Regions from separate parts of the Arthrobacter sp. P4_F11 genome, predicted to be linked through region 1. Evidence: riboswitches for the same ligand, from Rfam matches in the RefSeq annotation. Region 1 holds a riboswitch; each other region holds the start of a gene.
What was found. Region 1 has a riboswitch for thiamine pyrophosphate ahead of AC1DRO_RS10690 (bifunctional hydroxymethylpyrimidine kinase/phosphomethylpyrimidine kinase). Riboswitches for the same ligand answer to the same signal wherever they lie in the genome.
Positions count from the first base shown of each region.

Region 2: linked by a shared signal. The riboswitch ahead of thiO (glycine oxidase ThiO) and the one ahead of AC1DRO_RS10690 (bifunctional hydroxymethylpyrimidine kinase/phosphomethylpyrimidine kinase) in region 1 are both predicted to bind thiamine pyrophosphate.
Region 3: linked by a shared signal. The riboswitch ahead of thiC (phosphomethylpyrimidine synthase ThiC) and the one ahead of AC1DRO_RS10690 (bifunctional hydroxymethylpyrimidine kinase/phosphomethylpyrimidine kinase) in region 1 are both predicted to bind thiamine pyrophosphate.
Region 4: linked by a shared signal. The riboswitch ahead of AC1DRO_RS18555 (ECF transporter S component) and the one ahead of AC1DRO_RS10690 (bifunctional hydroxymethylpyrimidine kinase/phosphomethylpyrimidine kinase) in region 1 are both predicted to bind thiamine pyrophosphate.

Region 1 covers NZ_JBFUJK010000008.1:36,615-41,336, reverse strand. Annotated here, with positions in the region: gene AC1DRO_RS10695 (Rne/Rng family ribonuclease) at 1-1,922, shown strand, start outside; TPP riboswitch at 2,071-2,168, shown strand; gene AC1DRO_RS10690 (bifunctional hydroxymethylpyrimidine kinase/phosphomethylpyrimidine kinase) at 2,151-3,833, shown strand; gene rplU (50S ribosomal protein L21) at 4,236-4,544, shown strand; gene rpmA (50S ribosomal protein L27) at 4,606-4,722, shown strand, end outside.
Region 2 covers NZ_JBFUJK010000003.1:2,204-6,925, reverse strand. Annotated here, with positions in the region: gene AC1DRO_RS04590 (RNB domain-containing ribonuclease) at 1-1,049, opposite strand, end outside; gene AC1DRO_RS04585 (ferritin-like fold-containing protein) at 1,088-1,762, shown strand; gene thiE (thiamine phosphate synthase) at 1,800-2,498, opposite strand; TPP riboswitch at 2,525-2,645, shown strand; gene thiO (glycine oxidase ThiO) at 2,639-3,949, shown strand; gene thiS (sulfur carrier protein ThiS) at 3,946-4,182, shown strand; gene AC1DRO_RS04565 (thiazole synthase) at 4,188-4,722, shown strand, end outside.
Region 3 covers NZ_JBFUJK010000011.1:140,852-145,573, forward strand. Annotated here, with positions in the region: gene ffh (signal recognition particle protein) at 1-74, shown strand, start outside; gene AC1DRO_RS13715 (alpha/beta fold hydrolase) at 146-880, shown strand; gene thiC (phosphomethylpyrimidine synthase ThiC) at 877-2,727, opposite strand; TPP riboswitch at 2,723-2,830, opposite strand; gene AC1DRO_RS13725 (GNAT family N-acetyltransferase) at 2,905-3,405, shown strand; gene AC1DRO_RS13730 (amidohydrolase family protein) at 3,409-4,515, shown strand; gene AC1DRO_RS13735 (VOC family protein) at 4,591-4,722, shown strand, end outside.
Region 4 covers NZ_JBFUJK010000019.1:55,987-60,708, forward strand. Annotated here, with positions in the region: gene AC1DRO_RS18535 (MrpF/PhaF family protein) at 1-51, shown strand, start outside; gene mnhG (monovalent cation/H(+) antiporter subunit G) at 83-430, shown strand; gene AC1DRO_RS18545 (DUF4235 domain-containing protein) at 544-807, opposite strand; gene AC1DRO_RS18550 (heme-degrading domain-containing protein) at 847-1,392, opposite strand; TPP riboswitch at 1,580-1,723, shown strand; gene AC1DRO_RS18555 (ECF transporter S component) at 1,790-2,437, shown strand; gene AC1DRO_RS18560 (ABC transporter ATP-binding protein) at 2,466-4,115, shown strand; gene AC1DRO_RS18565 (energy-coupling factor transporter transmembrane component T family protein) at 4,112-4,722, shown strand, end outside.

The DNA.
Region 1 (4,722 bases):
CCATGGAAGCCGCTTTCGTGGACATCGGCCGCGGCCGCAACGCCGTGCTCTACGCCGGTGAAGTGAACTGGGAGTCCGTCAACCTCGAGGGCAAGCAGCGCCGCATCGAGAACGCGCTGAAGTCCGGCGACTCCGTGCTGGTCCAGGTCACCAAGGACCCGGTCGGCCACAAGGGCGCCCGTCTCACCAGCCAGATCTCACTGCCCGGCCGGTACCTCGTGTACGTGCCCGGCGGTTCCATGACCGGCATCTCCCGCAAGCTGCCCGACGTCGAACGCAACCGCCTCAAGCGGATCCTCAAGGACCGCCTGCCCGAGGACGCGGGCGTCATTGTCCGCACCGCGGCCGAGGGAGCTTCCGAGGAAGAGCTGACGCACGACATCAACCGCCTCCGCGCGCAGTGGGAAGGCATCGAGAGCCAGTCGACGTCCACCAAGATCCTCGCCCCCGAGCTGCTCTACGGCGAACCTGACCTGACCATCAAGGTGGTCCGGGACGTCTTCAACGAGGACTTCTCCAAGCTGATCGTCTCCGGCGAGGAAGCCTGGGACACCATCGAGGCCTACGTCACCTACGTCGCACCGGACCTCGTGGGCCGGCTCGAGAAGTGGACCAAGGACACGGACATCTTCGCGGCCTGGCGCATCGACGAGCAGATCCACAAGGCCCTGGACCGGAAGGTCTTCCTGCCCTCGGGCGGTTCGCTCGTGATCGACCGCACCGAAGCCATGACCGTGGTCGACGTCAACACCGGCAAATTCACCGGCTCCGGCGGCAACCTCGAGGAAACCGTCACCAAGAACAACCTGGAAGCGGCCGAAGAAGTCGTCCGGCAGCTGCGCCTGCGCGACATTGGCGGCATCATCGTGATCGACTTCATCGACATGGTGCTCGAATCCAACCGCGACCTCGTGCTGCGCCGCATGGTGGAGTGCCTGGGCCGGGACCGGACCAAGCACCAGGTGGCCGAGGTGACCTCGCTGGGCCTCGTGCAGATGACCCGCAAGCGGATGGGCACCGGGCTGCTGGAAGTCTTTGGCGAACAGTGCGAAACATGTGCGGGCCGCGGCATCGTCACCCACGACGAGCCGGTGGAGCACCGCCGCGCCAACACGGTCGCCGCGGAGCACTATGTGCCGCGCACCGAGGCGCAGCCTGCTGCCCGCCCGGAACGCAAGAGCCGTCGCCGCGGCAGGGGAGGCCAGGGCGGAGAGACCGCGCCGGCCGCACCCGCGCCCGTCCACGCCGAACCCACCGAGGCCGAACGCCACGCCAAGGCCGAGGCCACCCGTGCCGCGCTGGCCAACATCGCTGCCGCAGCGCACGCCGCGCACCTGCACGACGGGGAGGCAGCCGCAGCCAGCGAAGCCGGGGCCCGCCAGGCCGCCGTCGACGCCGTCACGCAGCTCGCAGCCGCCGACGAGGCAGCCGGCCGCCCCGCAACGGTGCTGACGTTTGGCGGCGAGCAGGTGGCCCTGCCCTTCGTCGAGCACGCGGAGGACGCGCCGTCACCGGCCCTGACCCTGGACCTGCTGACCGAAGCTTTCGCAAACCTGGGCGAAGCCGAGGCCGGCAAGCCGGACCAGGCCGCCGGCCCGGAGGCCGGTCAGGCAACGGCTGTTGCCGCACCGGAAGCCACGGCGCCCGAGGCGCCGTCGGCCGTCCGCGCTGGGGAGGCGCCGGCGTCACGCACAGCTAACACCTCAACGCTGCGCGGCCGCCGCGGGCGCCGCAACCGGAGTGCCAGCCGCGCCCAGGGCGCAGCCAACGAAACCTCCGTGGAGCACCGCGAGGCAACCCGGCCGGCTGCGGCCGGATCGGTCCACGAGGCCAAGGCTCCCGCTGCGGCCAGGCCTGCGTCCATCCCGGCCGGCAACGAGCCGATCATCCTCGGCGTCGGCGTGCCGGCGTCGGAGCTGTAGTCCACCGCGACTGACCACGTCCCCGTCCAGTCATTATTTCGACTGGTCGGGCTGCGGGTCCGGGTCAGGGCAGACGTAACATACGTCCGCCCAGGCCCGGGCCCGCTCGTGCGTTAACGGGTCCTCCGGGTGGCAGCGGCTAGGCTGGAACACTGACACGGGGTGCCGGGCATCGGGCCGGCTGAGATCCAGACCCGTTGAACCTGTCCGGTTAGCACCGGCGAAGGGATGTCTTCCTTGTCCGCGAGATCGAATCCGTCCGAGTTCCTCCCGCTCAATTTTCTGCACAGCGAGTCTCTGCCGGCCCCGCCGCGCATTCCCCGCGTGCTGGCCATCGCCGGCTCCGATCCCTCCGGCGGTGCCGGAATCCAGGCCGACCTGAAGAGCATCGCGGCGAACGGCGGCTACGGCATGGCCGCCATCACCGCCCTGACCGCGCAGAACACGCAGGGCGTGCGCGCCGTCCACGTTCCCCCGGCGGCGTTCCTCACGGCGCAGCTGGACGCCATCAGCGACGACATCGGCATCGACGCCGTCAAGATCGGCATGCTCGGTGATGCCGCCGTGATCGATGCCGTCCGCAGCTGGCTGGAAAAGGTGCGCCCCGCCGTCGTGGTCCTGGACCCGGTGATGGTCGCCACCAGCGGGGACCGGCTCCTGCAGGAATCCGCCGAGGCCGCCCTGCAGGCCCTTCTGCCGCTGGCGGACCTCATCACGCCCAACCTCGCCGAACTCGCCATCCTGCTCAAGGAGCCCGTCGCGGCCGACTGGTCCGAGGCCCTGGCGCAGGGCAAGCGGCTGGCCGCCCTCACCGGCACCACCGTCCTGGTTAAGGGCGGACACCTCCAGGGCGGCGAGCCGGGGGACGGGCATGCCCACGACCTCGACGGCCACGACGCCGACGCCGCTAACGGTGCCGGGGACGGTTGCCCAGATGCGCTGGTCAACACCGGCGGCCTGCTCGGCCAGGAAACGGTGGTGGTGCCGGGGGAGCGGATCGCGACGCGCAACAGCCACGGCACCGGCTGCTCCCTGTCCTCGGCCATGGCCACCGTGCAGGCCCGGGTGGGGGACTGGGAAGCGGCGCTGCGCGAAGTCAAGCCGTGGCTGCTGGGCGCGCTCCGCGAAGCCTCAGCCCTGGATGTCGGCTCCGGTAACGGCCCGGTCCACCACTTCCACCACCTGCAGCACCTCCAGGGCGGGCAGGCCCCCGAAGGCGGCCAGCCCGGCCAGCGCCGCCCGGCCGGGCACGGTCCGGCGGCGGGGGAGTTCGCCGCAGCCCTGCGCGCAGGAGCCACTGGCGATCTTGAGGCGATCTACGCCCTCGACTTCGTCCGCGGACTGGCCGACGGCACCTTGCCCGAGCACGAGTTCGCGTACTACCTCGCCCAGGACGCCATTTACCTCAACGGTTACTCCCGGGTCCTGGCCCGGGCCGCGGCGATTGCCCCCACCGAGGCCGAGCAGCTGTTCTGGGCCCGTTCGGCGCAGACCTGCCTGGAAGTCGAATCCGAGCTGCACCGTTCATGGCTCAGCACCCGCCCCACGGCCTCCACCCTGGGCCCGGTCACGAAAGCGTATGTGGACCACCTGCTGGCCGCCTCGGTCTCCGGCAGCTATGGGGTCCTCGTGGCGGCGGCGCTGCCCTGCTTCTGGCTCTACGCCGAGGTCGGTTCCACGCTGCACCGGGAGTTCCTGGCCGGCGGCGCCCCCGGGGAGCACCCCTACGCCGGCTGGCTGCGGACCTACGCCGACGAGGACTTCGCCGCCGCGACCCGGCAGGCCATCGCGTACACGGACACGGCGGCCGGACGGGCATCGGAGAGCGAGCGGGAGGCCATGGCCCTGGCGTTCCGACAGTCATCGCGCTACGAAGTGGACTTCTTCGACGCGCCGCGGCTGTACGCCTGACGCGAGCAGGTCCGCACTACCGGTACGATGGTGGGGCACGGTTCCGGAAGTCGTTGCGGCAACACAGCTCAGGATGGTCAAGATCCCGGCCAAGAACATTGGCGGGGACTTTGCATCAAGTCACTGTGGCGCCTATCACGGACTACCCGCCGGAACCAGCCTCATTTGCGGCCGAAGGCAAAATTAGCGTATTCTAGATCTTCGGTGCTTACGCCAACACTTGGGTTATGACCCTGAGAACAGTCCACTTGGAATTCCAAATGGATTTGTTCCGGGGGTAGCTCATGGGTTCCCCCGGGGAATCCACCGGCGTTGAGGCACAGCGTGAGCCGGTCCAAACAATTTGGCCCCTGGTTCCGCACGCAAATCTAGTAATAAACGTCGAGAGAAGTGAGTTCCCCAGTGGTGTACGCGATTGTCCGCGCAGGCGGCCGCCAAGAGAAGGTTTCCGTTGGAGACTTCGTTACCCTGAACCGCGTCCCCGGTGGAGCCGGCAGCACCTTTGAGTTGCCCGCACTGCTCCTGGTGGACGGTGACAAAGTCACGTCTGCTGCTGCGGACCTGGCCAAGGTAACGGTTACGGCTGAGATCCTCGAAGACCTCCGTGGTCCGAAGATCGTCATCCAGAAGTTCAAGAACAAGACCGGTTACAAGAAGCGTCAGGGCCACCGTCAGGAACTGACCAAGGTCAAGATCACCGGTATCAAGTAACTCTTCGTTACTGTTCAGGTTCCAGCAGATTCCCCAGAATTTTTGAAGGCAGGCATTTCAAATGGCACATAAAAAAGGCGCGAGTTCCACTCGCAACGGTCGTGACTCCAACGCCCAGTACCTCGGCGTCAAGCGCTTCGGTGGCCAGGTAGTTTCCGCAGGCGAGATCATCGTCCGC
Region 2 (4,722 bases), on a different contig from region 1:
GTGGAATGGGCGTAGGCGGCGCCAATGGCGGCCTGGACGGCGGCGTTGGGCACTGTGCCGTCGAAGGGTGTGTATCCGGCACCGCGGAAGAGCATCCCGGCCGAATGCACAATGGCCAGCTGCCGGGGGTCCGTCGGGTCAAGGGTCCGCAGGTACTCGCCGTAGCGCATTTCCCCGTCCCAGGGCTTGCCGAGGGCGTGGGTCTGCCGGTGGAAGTGGCGCAGTGACGCCTCGTCCGGGGCGGGCATGGTGCGCAGGATGCCGACTTTGCCCTGGAGCATGAGCGCCGCGGCGGCCATCCCGGTCATGAGTGAAATCTGGGCGTTCCAGTCCTCCACCGGCAGCGGCGGGGCCGCCACGATCCGGTAGCCGCCGTCGGGCAGTTGCTGGATCTCCTGTTCCGGCATGTTCAGGCTCGCGCCGCCGCGCAGGCGTTCCAGTTCCACCCGTTTAATGCCTACTTCTTTCAGCAGCTGCAGCACGGGCGACGCGGTGCCGGCGTCGAGCTCGGCCTGCACGCCCTTGTAGTTGAGCTTCGCGCGGCTGCGGACCTGTGCCCGGCGCACGAGGACCGAGGCGACCTCTGCCGCGGCGTCGAGCTCGAACTCCCAGACGAAAGCAGCGCACAGCTGCCCGGCGAGCAGGCTGCCGGCGGCCTCGCTGATGATCTCCGGATGCAGCGGAATCCGGCCGTCCGGGGTGTAGAAGGTCTGGCCGCGGCGCCGGGTCTCGGCGTCGAGCGCCCCGCCCGGGGCGACAAAAGAGGGGACGTCGGCGATGGCATAGAAGACCTTGTAGCCGCCGTCGCTCCGTTCGATAAAGAGGGCCTGATCCAGGTCGGTGGACGACGCCGGATCGATGGTCACGAACTCGACATGCGTGAGGTCAAGGTCCGGGAGCTTGTGCTCGGCCACTGCCGCCTCCGCGTCGCGCAGCACAACTTCGGGGAACGGGCCGGGCAGTTCCAGCGTGGTGCGCAACGCCTTGAGGGCCCCGGCAAGCTGGTTCTGCTGCTCGTGGACACTGGGGGTCAGGCGATGATGGGACACGAAAATCAGGGTAGCCCGATTTCCGCTATTAGTCTTGGATGATGAGCGCAACTGCGGACGATCCGGCCCTCTACAACAGCTTCATCGCCGACCTGCTGGGAGTCTTGGCGTACGGCGAGCTTTCCGCCTTCGAACGGCTGTCCTCGAGTGCCCGGTATTCGCCCACGCTGCATGACCGTGCGGTGCTGGGCAGGATGGCGGTGGTCGAGTTCCAGCATTACGAACTCGTCCGAACCCGCCTCGAACACATGGGCTTGGATACGGAGGCCGCCATGCTGCCGTTCCAGCCCTCGGTGGACCACTTCCACGAACGCACGCGCCCGTCGGACTGGTACGAGGCCCTCATGAAGGCCTACGTGATCGACACGGTCGCCGCGGACTTTTACGGCGTGGTGGGCCGGTACGTCGACGCCGCGACCCGTGAGTTGATCGGGCAGGTCCGCTCCACCGGTGAGTCCACGGCCGTGCTGCAGGCCCGCCTCAAGGCGGCCCTGGCCGATGACCCCCGGCTCGCGTCGCGCCTGGCGCTGTGGGCCCGGCGCCTGCTGGGGGAGGTCCTGAACCACGCCCAGCGTGTCAGCGCTGAGCACGCGTTCCTCGGCGGACTGTCGGGGCTGGACGACGCCGGCGCCCGGGCGCTGGTCAACGGCCTGGCGGCCGAACTCGCAGCGAATCACGCGCGCCGGATGACGGAGCTGGGTCTCGCCGGATAGTTTCAGTGCCGGCCGGTATTACGGGCCGGGGACCTGCTTAGGATGCGGCGGCGTCCAGCGCCGCCAGCAAGGCTCCGGCCGCGTGGGCCGGATCAGCGGCGTCGGTGATCGCCCGGACCACGACGATCCGCCGGGCACCGGCATCGACTACCTGCTCCACGTTACTGAGGTCGATCCCGCCGATCGCGAACCACGGCAGCAGGCTTTCGTTGACCTTGCCGGTTCCCTCCGTGTCCGCCCCGCCGATCGCCTGGGCGGCGTAGCGCACCAGATCGAGGCCGACGGCGGCGCGTCCGGGTTTGGTGGGCGTCGCCCACACGGGGCCAACACAGAAGTAATCGAGTCCTTTGCGGCCGGGCGCGGCAGCGATGGCGGCGTCCACCTGCTTCGGGCTGTGGGTGGACAGGCCGATCACGGCATCCTTGCCGAGAAAGCCGCGGGCGGCGTCGAGCGAAATGTCCTTCTGACCGACATGGAACACCGGAGCCCCGGACAGGGAGGCGATGTCCGCCCGGTCATTGACGGCCCACAGACGCCCGTGGCGCTGCGCTGCGGTGTGCAGGACCTCCAGCAGTTCCAGCTCCTCGGAGGCCTCGAGCGACTTGTCGCGCAACTGGATGATGTCCACGCCGCCGGCGAAGGCGGCGTTCACGAAGTCCTCGAAGTCGCCGCGGTCCCTGCGGGCGTCGGTGCAGAGATAGAGGCGGGCGGTGGTGTGGAGAGGGTCCTGGCTCATGGGACCAGCCTAGTTCCTCTAAACTGGGCGCATACCGCGGGAGCCCGCAGCAGCCATGTCGCCGCTGCCCGGCTGAGAGGGCGTCAGAGCCGACCGCTTGACCTGATCCGGCTAGTACCGGCGTAGGGAAGGAATTCTTCATGGGCACACGAGCAGGCCGTGCGGCCGGAGCCGCAAATGACGCCGCCGCCCAGGTTTGTGACACAGGGCCCGGTACCGCAGAGGGAATCATCGCGGGGGATTCGACTGCCGACGTGGCCGTGATCGGCGGCGGGGTGATCGGCCATGGCATCGCGTTCGAGGCCATCCGCTCGGGCCGATCCGTGGTCCTGATCGATGATGCTCCCGGCAGCGGAGCCAGCTGGGCCGCGGCCGGCATGCTGGCCCCCGTCAGTGAACTGCACTACCAGGAGGAGCAGCTCCTGGAACTGATGCTTGAGGCCTCCCGGTTGTGGCCAGGATTCGCTGCGGCTCTCGACGCCGGTGCCGCCGGCGCGGATTCCCCGGCGGGTACCGGCTACTTAACGACGCCGACCCTGGCGGTGGGGGCCGACGCGGCGGACCGGCGCGCGCTCGCGGACTTGAGGGAAGTCCAGCAGGCGTGCGGCCTGGCCGTGGAGCCACTGACAGTGCGCGAGGCACGCACCCGGGAGCCCCTGCTGAGTCCCGGCATCTCGTGTGCCTTCGAGATCCCGGCCGACCACCAGGTGGACCCCCGCCTGCTGATCACCCGGCTCGCGGGCGTGCTCGGTGCGGAAGGCGGCAGCTTCGTCCGGCGGCGCGCGGCAGGCCTGCTGTGGCAGGACGGACAGGTGGCGGGTGTGCGGTTGGCCGGCGGCGGTACCGTGCGGGCTGCCGAGACCGTGGTCGCCAACGGGCTCGGTGCCGCCGCGCTCGAGGAGCTTCCGGCCGGGCTGGCGCTGCCGGTGCGGCCCGTCTACGGCGACATCCTCCGGCTCCGCGTGCCCCCGCATCTGCAGCCGCTGCTCACGGCCACCGTGCGGGGCATGGTGCGCGGCGTCCCGGTGTACATCGTCCCCCGCCAGGACGGCACCGTGGTGATCGGGGCCACCCAGCGCGAGGACGGGCCGTCGGATCCTCACGCGGTTTCCGCCGGCGGCATTTACCAGCTGCTGCGGGATGCCCAGCAGCTGGTGCCCGCGGTCGCCGAGCTGGAGCTGCTGGAAGCCACGGCGCGGGCCCGGCCCGGCACACCGGACAACGCCCCGCTGTTGGGGCGGGTCGCACGACCGGACGGCGGGGACGTCCCGGGGCTCATCATCGCCACGGGATTCTTCCGGCACGGCGTCCTGCTGACCCCCGCCGCTGCAGTCGTGTGCCGGCAACTCATGGACTTCACGCCGGACCCGCGCTGGGCCGGGTTCCGCCCCGACCGTTTTTCCCGCATCCCGGATACGTCCGGGGACAGCCCCAAGAAGGAAGCAGCATGAACATCCGACTCAACGGAACGGAGCAGAGCGTCGCCGACGGCGCCTCCGTCTCCACACTCGTCAGCCAGCTCACGGGCCGGAGCATCGGCCCCGACGGCCGCGCTGCCGACGGGCGGAAGCTCGGTGTCGCCGTGGCCCGCAACGCCGAAGTGGTGCCGCGCAGCCAGTGGCACGCCACGGCGCTCGCCGACGGCGACGACGTCGAACTTGTCACGGCAGTCCAGGGAGGATGACCAGCATGAACGAGACGACGTTCGCAGGAACACAGGCCGTCCCCATGACCGGTGCGGTGGCCGATCCGTTCGTGGTCGACGGCGTAAGGCTCGGCTCCCGCCTCATCATGGGAACCGGCGGTGCGCCGAGCCTGGACGGGCTCGGGGCGGCGCTGGTGGCGTCCGGGACGGAGCTGACCACGGTGGCGATGCGCCGCTATTCGCCGGCGGAGACGGGCTCGCTGTTCCAGCTGCTCGAGGACCATCAGATCCGGGTGCTGCCGAACACGGCAGGCTGCTTCACCGCCAAGGACGCCGTCCTCACCGCCGAACTGGCGCGGGAGGCCCTGGAAACGGACTGGGTCAAGCTCGAAGTCATTGCCGACGAGCACACACTGCTGCCGGACGCCGTCGAACTCGTGGACGCAACCGAACAGCTGGTGGCCCGAGGCTTTAAGGTCTTCGCCTACACGAACGACGACCCCGTGCTTGCCCTCCGGCTCGAAAACCTCGGCGCGACGGCCGTGATGCCGTTGGGCGCCCCGATCGGCACCGGACTGG
Region 3 (4,722 bases), on a different contig from region 1:
AGGGCGCCGACTTCGATCCGTCCCAGCTGAACCTGCCCAAGGGTTTCGACAAGTTCCTCGGCGGCAGCAAGTAGCCATAAGTGCTGACGGCCGCCGGCACTGTGTCGCCGGCGGCATCAGCACTGGAGTGCCATAGGGTTAGACAATGTTCAAGCAGCGCGTAGTCTTCGTCCACGGGGACGGCAGCTTCGGCGCCGCCGCGTGGCCAAAACAGCACGGAATGGCGCTGGACTACGACGCCCTGTTCCTGCGGCGGCACGGGTTTGACGCCGTCGCGGAACCGCTCGAATCCAACTTCGCCGCCGACGCCGCCATCGTGCTCGCCTCGCTGGCAGACGACGGCCGCGGCGAGGCTGGCGGCCACGTGGTGGCCCATTCGCAGGGCGCGATCGCGGCGATGATGGCCGCCGTCGAACGGCCCGACCTCGTCCAGTCGCTGACCCTGGTGGAACCGGCCTGCTTGTCCCTGACCGCGGAGCTCCCGGCCACCGCCGCGCACCGGGCCCTGATGCAGCCGCTCTTCGACGTCCGCCACAACCTCAGCGACGACGACTTCCAGCGGGAGTTCATCCGCCGCGCGTTCGCGGCGGACGCCCCCGGGGCCACGACGCCGGAGGCCCTCCGGGCTGCGCGCCGGCTCCGCCTGCAGGCGCCGCCGTGGGAAGCCCCGCTGCAGATCGTGCCGGGGGTGCCGACCCTGGTCCTGACCGGCGGCTGGGAACCGCTGTATGAGGAAATCGCCGGCTACCTGCGCGAGACCGGCGCCCTGCACCGCACGGCGCCGGGAGGGCACCGGCCCCAGGATTCAGCCGAAGGGGACCGGGCCATCCGCTCCTACATCGCCGAGGTCAGCCGGCACCAGCACGCCCGGGCCTCCTAGGAAGCTGCGCGTCCTCCCACCGAGGGCTGCGGCAGGTAGACCTTGCCGCCCGAGGCGAGGAACTCGTTGCTCTTCGCCCGCATTCCGGCCGCCATCTGCGCCAGGGCCGCCTGCGAATCAGCTGAACCGTATTCGTCCCGGATATCCTGGCTGATCCGCATGGAGCAGAACTTCGGACCACACATCGAACAGAAGTGGGCTGTCTTGGCCGGCTCCGCGGGAAGCGTCTCATCGTGGAAGGCCTCGGCCGTGACCGGGTCCAGGGACAGCGCGAACTGGTCCCGCCAACGGAACTCAAACCGCGCCTTGGACAGCGCATCGTCGCGTTCGTGCGCGCCGGGGTGGCCCTTGGCGAGGTCCGCGGCATGGGCCGCGATCTTGTAAGTGATCACGCCCGTCTTCACATCGTCCTTGTTCGGCAGCCCGAGGTGTTCCTTGGGCGTGACGTAGCAGAGCATGGCGGTGCCGTAGCGGGCGATCTCGGTGGCGCCGATCGCCGAGGTGATGTGGTCGTAGCCCGGTGCGATGTCCGTGACGAGCGGCCCGAGCGTATAGAACGGGGCGCCCTTGCAGAGTTCCTGCTGGCGTTCCACGTTTTCCCGGACGAGGTGGAAGGGCACGTGCCCGGGGCCCTCCACCATGACCTGCACATCGAAGTCCCAGGCCCGCTGGGTGAGTTCGGCCAGGGTGTCCAGTTCGGCGAACTGTGCCGCGTCGTTGGCGTCCGCCGTCGCGCCGGGCCGCAGCCCGTCGCCCAGGGAGAACGCGACGTCGTAGCGTGCGAAGATCTCGCACAGCTCGTCGAAGTGGGTGTAGAGGAAATTCTCCTGATGGTGCGCCAGGCACCAGCCGGCCATGATGGAGCCGCCGCGGGACACGATGCCGGTGACCCGGTTGGCCGTCAGCGGCACGTAGCGCAGCAGCACGCCGGCGTGGATGGTCATGTAGTCCACGCCCTGCTCGCACTGTTCGATCACGGTGTCCCGGAAGATCTCCCAGGTCAAGGCGTTGGCCTCGCCGTTGACCTTCTCCAGCGCCTGGTAGATCGGGACCGTTCCGATGGGGACGGGGGAGTTGCGGATGATCCACTCGCGCGTGGTGTGGATGTCGTCCCCGGTGGAGAGGTCCATGACGGTGTCCGCGCCCCATTGCGTGGCCCACTGGAGTTTGTCGACCTCCTCGGCGATGGAGCTGGTCACGGCGGAGTTGCCGATATTGGCGTTGATTTTCACCAGGAACGCCTTGCCGATGATCATCGGCTCGGATTCGGGGTGGTTGACGTTGTTGGGAATGATCGCGCGGCCCGCGGCCACCTCGCTGCGCACCAGCTCCACATCGCAGTTCTCCCGCAGCGCGACGAACCGCATTTCCTGGGTGATCACGCCGTCCCGGGCGTAGCGCATCTGCGTGACGGTCCTGCCCTCAACGGCGCGGCGCGGCACCGGCCGGCCGCCCCGCCACTCGGCCGACGCCGCACCGCGGCGCACCGCCGATTTGCCGTCGTCGAGCAGCTCCCGTTCGCGGCCGGCGTAGGGTTCGGTGTCCGCCCTGGCTTCAATCCAGGGCGTGCGGAACGGCTCGAGGCCGCGGACGGGATCGCTGCCCGGGCCGGCAGTGCGGTAGACCCGGAACGGCGGGTTCCGGACGCCGCCCGGGGAGGGTTCCAGGGCTATCTCGGTCACCGGCACGCGGATGCCGTGCTCCGGGTCCGTGCTGAAGGCCAGCGAGTGGGACTTCAGCGACTGTGTGGGGGCCGGAGGCTGGCTTGGGGCAGACCCGTGCTGGGCTGGCCCAGTGGGGGCTGACTCATTGTGGGCAGGGCTGTGCTGTGTCACTTGGGAGTTCACGGAAATACTCACTTCCTTCGCCGGCATTACCCGGACAGGTTCAACGGTCGCAGGCTGCGTCAGCCCGATCTCAGCCCCTGCAGGGGCACCCGTGTGGTCGTAGACGAAGCTACCACGCACCTCCGGCCGGCCGTCGAGTGTGACGCGGGCGGCGGGCCGCGGTGTTAACGTGGCACGGTGACTCTGCCCAAGGCGCTGCCCCGCATCCGGACCGCGACGCCGGAAGATCTCCCGGCGCTGCCGGCTTTCGAGGCCGCAGCAGACGCCGTCCTCATAGAGGAACTGGGGAACCGGCCGCTCCCGGCTCCGCAGTTGACGGCGCCGGTCGAGCCGCTGTTCATACTTGTCGCCGGAACTCCGCCCGTAGGCTTTGCCCGCGTTGACGAACTCGGCGGCCAGGCCCATCTGGAGCAACTCTCCGTGCAGCCGGACTTTGGCAGGCGGGGGATCGGACGGTCCCTGGTGGAGGCGGCCCTCGATGCGGCCCGGGGCCGCGGCTATTCATGGATGACGCTTTGCACCTTCGCCGGCGTCCCGTTCAATGCGCCGTTTTACGCGGGCTGCGGGTTCGAGGAAATCGCCCGGCCCGGGCAGGCGCTGGCTGCCCTGCGGATCCACGAAGCGCAGCTGGGGCTCGATGATCTGGGCCCGCGGATTGCCATGCGGATTAGGCTTTAGGCCATGACCAGCATCATCGAGTTCAGCGGGCCCATCCTCACGGCGGCGGACCAGGTCTGCTACGGGTTGTGGTCGGTGGAGGGCAGGCTGACCTTTCGCCGGCCCGCGGCCGCGCCGGAGCTCGTGCTGGACGGCTGGGTCATGCCCGGTCTCGTGGACGCACACTGCCACATCGGCCTCGGCCCGGGCGGGGACGTTACCGAGGACACCGCGGAATTCCAGGCCCTGGCGGACCGCAACGCCGGGACGCTCCTGGTCCGCGACGCCGGCGCCGTCCACAACACACGCTGGCTCCAGCAACGCGTGGACCTTCCCCGGATCATCCGCTCGGGCCGGCACCTCGCGAGGACCCGGCGCTACCTGCCGGGCCTGGCCGTCGAGGTCGAGCCGGAGGATCTCGTCGAGGCCGTGCGGAAGCAGGCCCGCGCGGGCGACGGCTGGGTCAAGCTCGTGGGGGACTGGATCGACCGCGACGCCGGCGATCTCGCCGCCAGTTTTCCCGCCCGGACGGTCAAGGACGCCGTCCGGGCCGCCCACGATGAGGGGGCCCGCGTCACCGCACACTGCTTCGCCGAAGACACCCTCGATGACATGCTCGACGCCGGGATCGACTGCATCGAGCACGCCACCGGGCTGCTGCCGCGGCACCTGCCGCGCTTCCTCGAACAGGGTGTTCCGATCGTGCCCACCCTGATCAACATCGCCACGTTCCCGGACATCGCCGCCCGGGCGGCGGCCAAGTTCCCCCGCTACGCAGCCCACATGCGCTCGCTGTGGGAGCGCCGGGCAGAGCGGATCCTCGAAGCCCACGAGGCCGGGGTGGCAATCTACGCCGGTACCGACGCCGGCAGCGTGATCAGCCATGGCAGGATCGTGGACGAGATCCAGGCCCTGCACGCCGCCGGCCTTACCGCCGCTGCCGCCCTCGACTCCGCGAGCTGGTCGGCGCGGACCTGGCTCGGCGCGGAGTCCATCGGTGAAGGGGCAAGTGCTGATGTCCTCGTCACCGCCGAGGATCCGCGGAGCAATCCGGCCACGCTCCGCCAGATCCGGCATATCGTGCTGCGTGGGCTGCCGGTGGACCGGGCGCCAGGCGGTCATGAGGAATAAATTGAAGCTTCAAGTAATTTAGCTTTATATAGAGTCGCCGAAGGCCGGCGGCTAACAAATCCACGGAGCGTTGCCATGACCGCAGAAGCCAGCACCCAAGACCTCCTTCCTGCCGAACTCACCATGGGCACCGTGATGCTCAAGGTCGGCGACATGAAGCTGATGACCGACTACTACCAGCGCGCCCTCGGCCTGGAGACCGTGGCC
Region 4 (4,722 bases), on a different contig from region 1:
ACCGTGGCCCGGTTCGTGGCCGACAGGCGGGAGGGCGTCCGTGAATCCTGACACAGTGATCGACGCCGTCTCCGCCGTGTTCATGGTGACCGGAGCCCTGATGTCCCTCGCGGCCGCCATCGGGCTGCTGCGCTTCCCGGACCTCATGAGCAGGATGCACGCGGCCACCAAACCGCAGGTCCTCGGCCTGTTCCTGCTGCTGGCGGCCCTCGGCCTGCAGATGCGCACCTGGTCGGTGTGGCCCGTCCTGCTGGTGGCCTGGCTCTTCCAGCTGCTCACCGTGCCCGTGTCCGCCCACATGGTGGGCCGGGCCGGCTACCGGACCAAGCACCTGCACCCGGAGCTGCTGAGCTCCGACGAGCTCGAGGCGGTAGTCCAGAAGGCCGCCCAGCATGCGGCCACGCACGGAGCGGACGACGACGACCGCTGAGCCCCCGTACGGCCCGGCGGACCCGACCGGCCCGGCGGACCCGGCCGGCACATCGACGGACGCGGCCGGGGCCTTCGACTGCCGCGGTGGGCGCCGCGGCTGGTCGGGTCAGGTCAGACGACGTCCTGGGTCTTGGCGAAGCGGGTGATCGCGCGCTGGGTGCCGCGGTTGGCGAGCACCTGGATGATGGCGCTGACCGATGCGGAGATCAGGGCGAACGTCAGGGCCGAGCGCAGGGTCGTGGGAACGTCGTCCTCCTGGCCCTTGGGCGGCTTGTTGCCCGTCGACTTTTCCCACATGGTGTCCACCAGCTTGGTGCCGGCAAAGCCGGCCAGGAGGCTGACGCCGGTACCGAGCAGCTTGATGAGGATGTTCATTCTTCGGTCTCCTTGGGACGGGAACGGTTTTCCCCTAGCCTAGCGTTCCGGGGTGAGGACCATCCGCAGGGCCTCGACCACGAGTTCGTGATCCGCCTTCTGGGGCAGGCCGGAGACGGTGGCGACGGCGACGGCGCCCGTGCCGCGCACGTAGATGGGGAACGCCCCGCCGTGGGCGGCGAACTCCGACTGATCCCACCAGGCGTTGTCCTCAATCCTTCCGCCGGCGGCGCGGGCCCGGAGGCCCACCAGCAGGGACGGGACCTCGTACCGCATGGCGGTGCGCTTCTTGGCGTTGATCCAGCGCTCATTGTCCGGTGTGGCGCCGTCCAGCGCGGCGTGGAAGAGCACCTGCTCGCCTTTGGTGATGTCGACGGCGATGGGCAGCGAGCGTTGCCTGCCCAGCTCGACAAGAAGGAGCCCGAGGTCCAGGGCGTCATCCTTGCTGAACGACGCGAACTGGAGCGCCTCTATCTCGGCCAGCACGCGGCCGATGAGCACCGCCAGGGAACCCTGCGGCTGCGGCTCACTGGAGTCGGGATCGTATTCCCCGAAAGGATCTTGGGTGACCGGTGTGTGCGACAAAATATTCCAGCTTTCCGGTGGGTGACGAGGCCGCCCGCTGGCGGGTCCGGGGGTCCGGCACGACGACTCTACCAAGAGGGTTTTCCGGGCCGCCGGGACTTCCGCCGTCCGGTCCACGATTGTGACGGCACACCACTGAAAACCCGGCCGTCCGGGTGTAAACTGAGCCAGCCCACAAGGGCGAAAATAATTACGACAGGGGAGCGCCGCCGTCGGGCATCGCCGGAACAATCCGGGGAAACCTTTGGTGGGCGCTGAGAGTGCGGACAGCCGCAGACCCTCGAACCTGATCCGGTTAGTACCGGCGCAAGGGAGTCGAGTTCTCAGGGTGCGCGGAGGGCGGCGGAAGCCGAGACCGGCCGGCGCACCCTCCCCTCCTGTTCCTCAGGAGGACGACATGACAGATATTTCAGCACAGCATGGTTCCGCCAGCCGTTCATCCGCCCGGCGCAACTACAGCTGGCGTGTGGTGGACATTGTGGTGGCCGCGTTGATCGCCGTTGCCGGCGGCGTCATTTTCTGGGCCTGGTCCCAGGGCGCGAACCTGATCTCGACTCCGGTCAACGCGGTCTACCCGCCGTTGAGCGGACTCTACGCCGGCGGCTGGATGATCCCGGCGGTGCTGGGCATGCTCATCATCCGCAAGCCGGGCGCCGCGCTCTTCTGCGAAACCGTCGCGGCCACCGGCGAGCTCATCATGGGTTCGCAGTACGGCACCACGGTGCTGATCTCCGGCATCCTGCAGGGCCTCGGCGCCGAACTGGTCTTCGCGGCCTTCCTCTACAAGAAGTTCAACCTGCCCGTCTCCGTGCTGGCCGGCGCCGGGGCGGGCCTCTTCTGCGGCCTGAACGATTCATTCCTGCCGTGGGGCTGGAACATCGCCTACGAGGCCGGCGACAAGCTCGCCTACATCGTCTTCACGACGATCTCCGGCGCAGTGATTGCCGGCGGACTGGCCTGGCTCGCCACCCGCGGCCTGGCGAAGACTGGAGTGCTGGGCTCCTTTGCCTCCCGCAAGGCCGCCACGGAGCCCGTCTTTTCCTGAGCCCCGTCGCTGAATCCTGCAGAGAATCATGAGATCTTCACCGGGCGTCCGGCCGGCCGCCGTCACGGCCCGCGGCTGGGGCTGGCGGCATGCCGGACGGACCAGGCCCGCGGTCAGCGGCCTTGACCTGGACATCCGGCCGGGGGAGCGCGTGCTCCTGCTGGGGCCCTCCGGCGCCGGCAAGTCGACGCTGCTCCACGCCCTGGCCGGTGTGCTGGGCGACGGCGCGTCCGGCGACCCCGGCGACTCCGGCGACGCCGAGAACACAGACGAGACCGGCAGCCTCCTGATCGACGGTGCCGCGCCACGGGCGCAGCGCGGCCGCGCCGGGCTGGTGCAGCAGGACCCGGAAACGCAGGTGGTGCTCTCCCGCCTCGGTGACGACGTCGCCTTCGGGGCGGAGAACCTCGCCGTCCCGGCGGCGGAGATCTGGCCGCGCGTGCGCGAGGCCCTCGACGACGTCGGGCTGGGACAGCTGCCGCTGGACCACCCGACGGCGGCCCTCTCCGGCGGACAAAAGCAACGGCTGGCGCTCGCCGGGATCCTCGCGATGCGGCCAGGGCTGCTCCTGCTCGACGAGCCGACTGCCAACCTCGACCCCGCGGGCGTCCTGGAGGTCCGGGACGCCGTCGGCCGCTGCCTGGACAAGACGGGCGCCACGCTGGTGGTCGTGGAGCACCGGGTGGGGGTCTGGAAAGACCTGGTGGACAGGATCGTGGTGCTCCAGCCAGGGTCCGCCACGGACTCCGCGGTCTTGATTGACGGACCGCCGGACCGGGTCCTGACCGAGGCGCGGGACATGCTCATCGGTGCGGGCGTCTGGGTGCCGGGCTACGTCCCGGCGACGCGGATGCGGACACCGGCGCGGGGCGCGGGACAGACTCTGCTCACGGCCGACGCGCTCGCGGTGTCCCGCGAACGGCCGCGGCGGGCTGGGCTGCGCGACGGCTTCCGCACCATCGCGCCGCGTCCGGTCCAGTCCGGGGTCTCGGTCCGGGTCCGCGCCGGCGAGGCGCTGACAATCACCGGCCAGAACGGCACGGGGAAGTCCACCCTGGCGCTGACACTGGCCGGTCTCCTGCGGCCCGTCGCGGGAACAGTCTCGGCCACGGCGGAGCTGAGCAATCCCGCCACTGGTCACTCCAGTGGTCGCTCCAGTGGCCGCGCACGCGACGGCGCCGGACCCGATCCCTACCGGTGGAAGGCCCAGCAGCTGATCGCCAGGATCGGAACCGTCTTCCAGGAGCCCGAGCACCAGTTCGTCACCGGCAAGGTCCTCGACGAGCTCATGTTCGGCCCGCACCACCTCGGCTACGGCGAAGACCGCGTGGACGAACTGCTGGAGCGGCTGCGGCTGACCGAGCTTGTGGACGCCAACCCCTACACGCTCTCCGGCGGCGAGAAGCGGCGCCTTTCGGTAGCCACGGTGCTGGCGGCGCACCCCCAGGTGCTGGTCCTGGACGAGCCCACCTTCGGCCAGGATGCCAATACCTGGGCCGAACTCGCCTCGTTCCTCTCCGAGCTCCTCGACGCCGGCACCGCCGTCGTGTCCGTGACGCATGACGCCGAATTCAGCGCCGTCCTCGGTGGCGCCGAACTCCGCCTCCGGCCACGGGAACCCGCAGCCGCGGACGCTCCCGGCCCGGATCTCGAGCTGCGGGAGGGAGCTTCGCCGTGAGGGACGCACTGAGCCTGCGCGGCAACCATGCGCTGCTGACCCGGGCCAACCCGCTCGCCAAGTTCACGGCGGTCACCCTGATCACCCTGGTCCTGGCGCTCTCCATTGACTGGGTGTCGGCGTCGGTGGCGCTGGCGTTCGAACTGCTGCTCCTGCCGCTGGCGGGCCTGACTGTGGCCCTGCTGTGGCAGCGCGGCTGGCCGCTGATCCTCGCGGCGGCGCTGGGCGGCTGGAGCACGGCCATCCTGGCGCCCGATTCCGGACCAGTCCTGCTCGATGCGGGGATCTGGTCCGTCAGCGCCGGTTCCCTGCAGCTGGGGATCGGCTTCATGCTCCGCGGGCTCGCGATCGCATTGCCCGCGGTGCTGCTGATGAGCTGCACCGACCCCACGGACCTGGCCGACGCCCTGGCCCAGAACGCGAAACTGCCGCACCGGTTCGTCCTGGGCACCCTGGCCGCGATGCGGCTCGTCGGAATCATGGCCGAGCAATGGCAGACCATCGGCATGGCCCGGCGGGCCCGCGGCGTGGGCTCGAGCGGCAACCCCTGTCAGCGGTTCCGCGCCACGCTGGGCCAGAGTTTCGGCCTCCTGGTGCAGGCGATCCG